Megalodesulfovibrio gigas DSM 1382 = ATCC 19364: one gene and its partner. The protein of the gene in region 1 binds, or shares a complex with, the protein of each later gene. Links are inferred from orthologs where the notes say so. Each region holds a gene or a part of one and is shown in the gene's direction. Other genes may lie near its edges.

Region 1 (4,052 bases):
TGCTCCAGGCCGGCGTGGAACAAGTGGGGGCGGGCTATTTTCTGTACGGCACGTCCACCATGCTGGTGTACACCACCGGGCAGGGCGTGTACGGCTTTACCCTGGACCCCAGCGTGGGCGAATTCCTGCTTTCGCATCCGGATATTCGCATTCCCGAACAGGGAAAGATCTATTCGGTGAATGAAAGCTATTGGAATTATTGGGATGAGCCAACCCGCGAGGTGGTTTCCTGGTTCAAGGGCGTGGACAATCCCCGCGGCAAGCCGCATAGCCTGCGCTACATCGGCTCGCTGGTGGCGGACTTCCACCGCACGCTGCTCTACGGCGGGATTTTCATGTATCCCATGGATTACCGCGATCCCAAACGGCCCCGCGGCAAGTTGCGGCTGCTGTGCGAGGCCAGCCCCATGGCCATGCTGGCGGAACAGGCCGGCGGTCTGGCCACGGATGGCACCAAGCGCATCATGGAAATCGAACCCCATGAGCTGCATCAGCGCGTCCCCCTGTTTGTTGGCTCCGAGTACGACGTGCGCAAGGTCTCGGAAATCTACCGCAAGCATGCCCAGAAAGATGGTGCGGACGACCTGCGCAGCATCTGATTTCGTGAAACATCATCCTGCATTGCGCATCCTTGGGGTGGAAACCTCCTGTGATGAAACGGCCCTGGCCCTGGTGGATATTACACCGGGCAGGGCCGTGTTGCTGGGGGAGGCCCTGGCCTCCCAGGCTGCGGTGCACGCCCTGTTCGGGGGGGTGGTGCCGGAAATCGCCTCCCGGGAGCACCTGCGCCGCCTGCCGTTGCTGTTCGAGTCGGTCCTGGAGCGCAGCGGCGTGGCGGCGTCGTCCATCCAGGGCGTGGCCGTGGCGCGCGGCCCCGGGCTGCTGGGAGCGCTGCTGGCCGGGGTGAGCTTTGCAAAGGGGCTGGCCCTGGGCCTGGATGTCCCGCTGGTGGGGGTGAATCACCTGGAGGCGCATCTGCTGGCCGCCGGCCTGGAACAGTCGCTTCCCTTGCCGGCCATCGGGCTGCTGGTGTCCGGCGGGCACACGGAGCTGGCCCGCATGGATGCCGGCGAGGGCGCCTATCCCGAATTCGTCATCCTCGGACGAACCCTGGACGACGCCGCCGGGGAAGCCTTCGATAAGTGCGCCAAGGCCCTGAACCTGCCGTATCCAGGCGGCGCCTGTCTGGATGCCTTGGCCCGGCTGGCCAGGGAACAGCCCGCGCTGCCGAAATCGTCCTCGCTCTTTTCACCGCCCTATGTGGATAATGATACACTGGATTTCAGTTTCAGCGGCCTTAAAACCGCCGCCATGACCGCCATCCAGAAGCAGCCCGGGTTGCGGCGCGAGGCCTTGTGCAGCGTGGAAGAGGCCCTGGCAGATGGCCGGCGCGAGCCGGAACTGGCCCGGTTCTGCGGGCACTTCAACATGGCCGTGGCCCAGGCCCTGGAAATCAAGACCCGTCGCGCCCTGGAGCGCCACGGCGATGCCCGGAGCCTGATTCTGGCCGGCGGGGTGGCCGCCAACAGCCTGGTGCGGGAGCGGCTGCAGGCCCTGGCGGTGGAATTGGGGCTGGCCTTCGTGGCCCCCAGCCCGGACCTGTGCACGGACAACGCCGCCATGGTGGCCCATGCAGGCGGGTTGTTGCTGGCTTCCGGCCGGCGACACGCACTTTCCCTGGAAGCCATTCCCCGCGGCCGCGCCGTGCCTGCGGATTTTGTGGCAGCTTGCTGACATCCCTGCCAGGGGACGGGGTTTTTCTTGACACGGGATGCGCCTGCCACTAGGTTGCAGTCTGGTCGCAAGGTGCACACGCGCCGCTGGCGCATGCCATAGTCCATTGTGATGCTGGAGCTTCGCCTCCGCACAACCGAAAGTACCATTTGCCGTCGAAGGAGAAAATCATGGCCCTTCAGGTGACCGACGCAAACTTCGAAGAAGAAGTGTTGAAGTGCGATCTGCCTTCTTTGGTTGATTTCTGGGCCCCTTGGTGCGGTCCCTGCCGTGCCATGGGTCCGGTGATCGATGAAATGGCGCAGGAATATGCCGGCACGGTGAAAATTGCCAAGATGAACGTGGACGAAAACCCCGCCACGCCCAGCAAGTACGGCATTCGCGCCATCCCCACGCTCATCCTGTTCAAGGGTGGCGAAGTGGTGGAGCAGATTACCGGCGCTGTGTCCAAGAGCAGCATCAAGGAAATGCTCCAGTCCAAAGCGCTGTAACCATTACGCGCAGCAGGCATTATGAAGAGCTATGACTGCGTTGTCATAGGGGGCGGTCCTGCGGGGATTGCAGCCGCCCTCTATCTTTTGCGCGGCGGCGCCTCGGTGGCCATGGTGGAGAAGCTCTCCCACGGCGGGCAGACCCTGCTCACCGAGGAAATCGAGAACTATCCCGGGTTCCCCAACGGCATCAAAGGGTACGAACTCGCCGACCTCTTCCATGCCCATCTGGGCAAGTACCCGTACGATTTGTTCCGGGACGAAGTGCGCGCCATGGAACCCGAGCCGGGCCGCCATCGGATCCTGGTTGGGGATGAATGGCTTCAGGCCAGGGCCATCATCATCGCTTCCGGCGCGGCGTACAAGCGGCTGGGAGTGTCCCGGGAAGAGGAATTCGTCGGGCGGGGCGTGTCGTTCTGCGCCTTGTGCGACGGCAATTTCTATCGCGGCGAGGAAGTGGCCGTGGTGGGCGGCGGCAATGCGGCGCTGGAGGAGAGTCTGTATCTCTCCAGAATCGTCAGCAAAGTGCACCTCATCCATCGGCGCGACGCATTTCGCGGGGAACGCTGCTTCCAGGATCGCTGCATCGCCGATCCCAAAATCAACATCATCTACAACACAGTGGTGGATGACCTGGTGGGCACGGGCAAGCTTGAGGGCCTGAAGCTGACCAACGTCAAAACCGGCGATTCGTCCATCCTGCCGGTAGCCGCCATGTTCGTCTTCATCGGGTTCGCCTCCCAGGCCAAATTCGTGCCGCCGACCCTTGATGTGGACAAGGATGGATTCATTCACACCGACGTGGAAATGCGTACCAATCTGGAAGGCATCTTTGCCGCTGGTGATGCCCGCGCCAAACTGTGCCGCCAGGTGGTCACTGCAGTGGGCGATGGCGCCACGGCAGCACATTCCGTCCAGCTTTATCTGGGATAACTATGCGCCACCCTGTTTTGCGTTTGCGCGCGGCCCTGTTCGCGCTGGTCGTGCTGGCAGGCGTGTCTGGTCTCGCCGGGTGCGGGATTATCGACACGCTCTATCTCCCCGTTTCCGAGGACACTGCCCAGGAATTGTGGGAGGCCGGCACAGACGCCATGAACGCCACGGACTACTACACCGCGGCCGTGTGTTTCACCAAGCTCAAGGATCGTTTCCCCTTCAGCCCGTACACGGTGAAAGCGGAGCTGGCGCTGGCCGATGCCTACTTCCTGGACAAGGAATACCTGGAAGCCATGGGGGCTTACCTCGAATTCGAAAATCTGCATCCCAGGCATTCGGAAATTCCGTATGTGCTGTTCCAGATTGGTCGTTCCGGGTTGAGCACCTTCACCAGCATCGACCTCCCGCAACAGCCGGTGGCCGAGGGCATGGAATACCTGGAGCGACTGGTGGAGCAGCATCCTGACTCGCCGTATGCGCAGGAAGCTGTCAAACTCATTGCCGAATGCCGGGAAATTCTGTGCAAGCGCGAGCTGTTTGTGGCGGATTTCTACTTCCGCACCGAGCAGTACGGCGGCGCCTGGAGGCGGTACCAGTTCGTGATGGAGAATTTCAAGGAGCAGGGGGAGCTTGTGGAGTATGCCAAGCTGCAATCCGAGCTTTCCTACCTGCGCTTTCAGCAGAGCCAGTCGGAAAAATTCCGGCGCAAGGAACAGGGACACTGGAAGGACGAATACTTCTCCTGGCTCTAATCGTCTGTCGCCGTGGTGTTGCCGGAACCGCAATGTAGTAGGGGAGGGGCCAGAATGCTCGAATCTGTCATGCTGCCTGATTGGATGCAGGAGCGTCTCGTATCCGACGAGGCCTTTGCGGACGCCTACCATGAGACGG
Region 2 (3,508 bases), 500 kb from region 1 along the record:
TTTCTGGACCGCTTCCTGACCCTGTGGATCTTTCTGGCCATGGCCCTGGGCGTGGGCGCAGGCTGGCTGATGCCGTGGATCAAGGACGTCATCAACTTTTTTTCCATCGGCACCACGAACATTCCCATCGCCATCGGGCTCATCGTCATGATGTACCCGCCCCTGGCCAAGGTGCGCTACGAGGAGTTGCCGAAAGTCTTCAAGGATGTGAAGATTTTGGGATTGTCCCTGCTCCAGAACTGGATTGTCGGGCCGATCCTGATGTTCCTGCTGGCCATCGCCTTTTTGTCCGGCCATCACGAGTACATGGTGGGGTTGATTCTCATCGGTCTGGCGCGGTGCATCGCCATGGTCATCGTCTGGAACGACCTGGCCGAGGGCGACTGCGACTATTGCGCCGGTCTGGTGGCCTTCAACTCCATTTTCCAGGTGCTGTTTTTCACGGCCTATGCCTGGTTCTTCATCACCGTGCTGCCGGGGGCCATCGGGTTGAAGTCTGAAATCGTGAACATCTCCACGGGGCAGGTGGCCACGTCGGTGTTCATTTACCTGGGCATCCCGTTCATCGCCGGCGTGGTGACGCGCATCTGGGGACTGAAGAAGCGCGGCAAGGACTGGTACGAGCAGGAATTCATCCCGCGCATCAGTCCGTTTACCCTCATTTTCCTGCTGTTCACCATCGTGGTGATGTTCTCGTTCAAGGGTGACAAGATAGTGGAGCTGCCCTTCGACGTGCTGCGCATCGCCATTCCGCTGTGCGTGTACTTTGTGGTGATGTTCCTGGCTTCTTTCTGGATGTCCTGGAAGGCCGGGGCCAACTACGAGCAATCTGCCACCCTGTCCTTCACCGCGGCGTCCAACAACTTCGAGCTGGCCATTGCCGTGGCCATTGCCGTCTTTGGCATCGATTCCGGGGTGGCCTTCGCCGCGGTCATCGGGCCACTGGTGGAAGTGCCGGTGCTCATTGCCCTGGTGCACGTGGCGTTTTACATCCGTCGGAAATACTTCCCCAACGCCATCCAGACCCCGGCCGGCGTGTGCCACGTGAGTTGCAAGACGGGGAAGTAGGAAGAAGAAAGAAACGGGATGAATGCGGGGGGCTGAGTTCCCCCCGCACGCCCACCAGTGGTGAAGAAGGAAGAATAATGAGCAAGTTACGAATATTGTTCTTGTGCACCGGGAATTCCTGCCGCAGCCAGATGGCCGAGGGGTGGGCCAGGGCCTTGAAGGGCGAGGAACTCGACGTCGCCTCCGCCGGCATCGTCCGCCATGGCATGAACCCCCGGGCCGTGCAGGCCATGGCCGAGGCCGGGGTGGATATTTCCGGGCAGACCTCCAAGACCATCGATGACCTGCCCGGCCTGGACTTCGACTGGATCATCACCCTCTGCGGCCACGCCAACGAGAGCTGCCCCACGGTCTTTGGCCCGGCCAGAAAGCTGCACATGGGCTTCGACGATCCGCCTGCCCTGGCCGCCGAGATTGCCAGGGACGCCCCCACCGAAGAAGCCGCGATGGCCCCCTACCGCCGGGTGCGCGATGAAATCAGGGCCTTTGTGGAAGGATTGCCTGATTCGCTGGAGTCATAATAGAAAAAGTCTTTGGAAAGGTTCTTCCCCTCTCGCGCTCTCCCCNAGAAAGGGGTTCCCCCAGGAACTCTTCTCAAAGATAAAATGCCCTAGCGCGCCCAGCGGAGCCGCAGCGCATTGCCCACGACGCTTACGGAGCTCAGGGCCATGGCTGCGCCGGCGAGCATGGGGCTCAGGGTTGGTCCGCCGAAGGCGTGCAGCAGTCCGGCCGCCACGGGGATGCCCAGGATATTGTAGCCGAAGGCCCATCCCAGATTCTGCAGGATGTTGCGCCGCGTGGCCCGGGAGAGCCGCAGGGCCGTGATCAGGCTGCGCAGGCCGCCGGAGCCGCCGGCTCCCAGCAGCACCACATCCCCGGTTTCCACGGCCACATCCACCCCTGATCCCATGGCCAGGCCCACGTCGGCCGTGGCCAGGGCCGGGGCATCGTTCACGCCGTCGCCCACCATGCCTACCAGCCGGCCGCCCTGTTTCCATTGCGCCACGGCCGCCGCCTTGCCCTCGGGCAAAACTTCGGCCATCACGTCCGCCTCGGGCAGGCCCAACTCCCGGGCCACGGCCAGGGCCGTGCGCCGGGCATCGCCGGTGAGCATCACCGGACGCACGCCGTGATTGCGCAGCCAGTCCAACACTTCGCGGGCCTCGGGCCTGAGGGCGTCGGCCAGGGCCAGCACCGCCGCCAGCCGGCCATCCACGGCCAGCAGCAGCGGCGTGCGACCGGCTTCGGCCTGGGCATCCAACAGGGCCTCATCCTCCAGGGACAGCCCGGCATCGCGGATGTACTGGGGGGAGCCGATGCGCACTTCCCGCGCGCCGTCGCCGGTCTGGATCATGGCCGTCACCCCTTTGCCGGTGACAGTCTGGAAGGTGGTTGCCGCCGGCAGGGACAAGCCCTGCTCCTGGGCCGCGCGGACAATGGCCCGGGCCAGGGGATGTTCGGACGAGGTCTCGGCAGCGGCGGCCAGGGTCAGGCAGGCGGATTTGTCCAGGCCGGCAAGGGGAAGGATCTCCATCACCTGCGGCCGGCCCTGGGTCAGGGTGCCGGTCTTGTCCAGCACCAGCACGCCCAGGCGGCCGGTCTGCTCCAGGGCCAACCCGTTTTTGAACAGCACGCCCAGCTGGGCCCCGCGGCCCGTGGCCACCATGATGGAGGTGGGCGTGGCCAGGCCCATGGCGCAGGGGCAGGCGATGACCAGCACACTGATGCAGATGCGCAACGCCACGCTGAAAGGTTCTCCGGCTGCCAGCCAGGCCAGTCCCGACACCAGGGCGATGCCCATGACGATGGGCACGAAATACAGGGAGATGCGATCCGCCAGATTGGCCACCGGGGCGCGGGAGCCTTGCGCCTCCTGCACCAGGGCGATGATGCGCGCCAGCACCGTCTCCTCGCCCACGCGGGTGGCCCGCATGCGCAGGCTGCCCTGCACGCTCACGGTGCCGCCGGCCACGGCATCGCCCACGCCTTTGGTCACGGGCAGGCTTTCGCCGGTGAGCATGCTTTCGTCCAGGGCGGCTTCGCCGGCCACAATCTCGCCATCCACGGGCACGCGCTCGCCGCTTTTCACCAGCAGCACATCGCCGGGCCGCACCTGTTCCACGGGCACGAGTTCGGTGGCCGCGGTGGTCCGGGCGTCTTCTTCTGGTCCGGCCGCCACGCGGGTGGCCTGCTCCGGCGTGAGCTGCAGCAGGGCCTTGATGGCCGAGGACGTGCGGATGCGCGAGCGCAGCTCGAAATATTTGCCCAGAGACACCAGCGTAATGATGACCGCCGCGCCTTCGAAGTACAGATCCATGGCCCGCTGCATGGGGTCCACGCCCAGGGCGATTTCCAGTGTGTTCCAGCAGGAATAGATCACCGCCGCCCCCGTGCCCAGGGCGATGAGGGAATCCATGTTCGGCGCCTTGCCCAGCAGTTT

Evidence for each region.
Region 2: the proteins of trxA (region 1) and DGI_RS13800 are in contact, whole or in part, in an NMR structure (PDB 2IPA), measured with the Bacillus subtilis proteins. The link is inferred for Megalodesulfovibrio gigas DSM 1382 = ATCC 19364 from one-to-one orthologs.

The regions. Positions count from the first base shown.
Region 1 is NC_022444.1:2,640,010-2,644,061, reverse strand. What follows is about bases 797-3,564. They hold trxA (thioredoxin), read left to right. Parts: upstream 797-1,904; coding sequence 1,905-2,225; downstream 2,226-3,564. Other genes in these bases: DGI_RS11585 (outer membrane protein assembly factor BamD), read left to right, coding at 3,161-3,564; DGI_RS11590 (NAD(P)/FAD-dependent oxidoreductase), read left to right, coding at 2,247-3,158; tsaD (tRNA (adenosine(37)-N6)-threonylcarbamoyltransferase complex transferase subunit TsaD), read left to right, coding at 797-1,734. Also shown: fbp (class 1 fructose-bisphosphatase), read left to right, coding at 1-599; more of tsaD, read left to right, coding at 622-796; more of DGI_RS11585, read left to right, coding at 3,565-3,913; DGI_RS11580 (histidinol dehydrogenase), read left to right, coding at 3,968-4,052. UniProt on the Bacillus subtilis protein: Participates in various redox reactions through the reversible oxidation of its active center dithiol to a disulfide and catalyzes dithiol-disulfide exchange reactions.
Region 2 is NC_022444.1:3,138,579-3,142,086, reverse strand. Bases 1-2,867 are described here. They hold DGI_RS13800 (arsenate reductase ArsC), read left to right. Parts: upstream 1-1,145; coding sequence 1,146-1,589; downstream 1,590-2,867. Other genes in these bases: DGI_RS13795 (heavy metal translocating P-type ATPase), read right to left, coding at 1,679-2,867; arsB (ACR3 family arsenite efflux transporter), read left to right, coding at 1-1,068. Outside these bases: more of DGI_RS13795, read right to left, coding at 2,868-3,508. UniProt on the Bacillus subtilis protein: Catalyzes the reduction of arsenate [As(V)] to arsenite [As(III)]. In vitro, can dephosphorylate para-nitrophenyl phosphate (pNPP).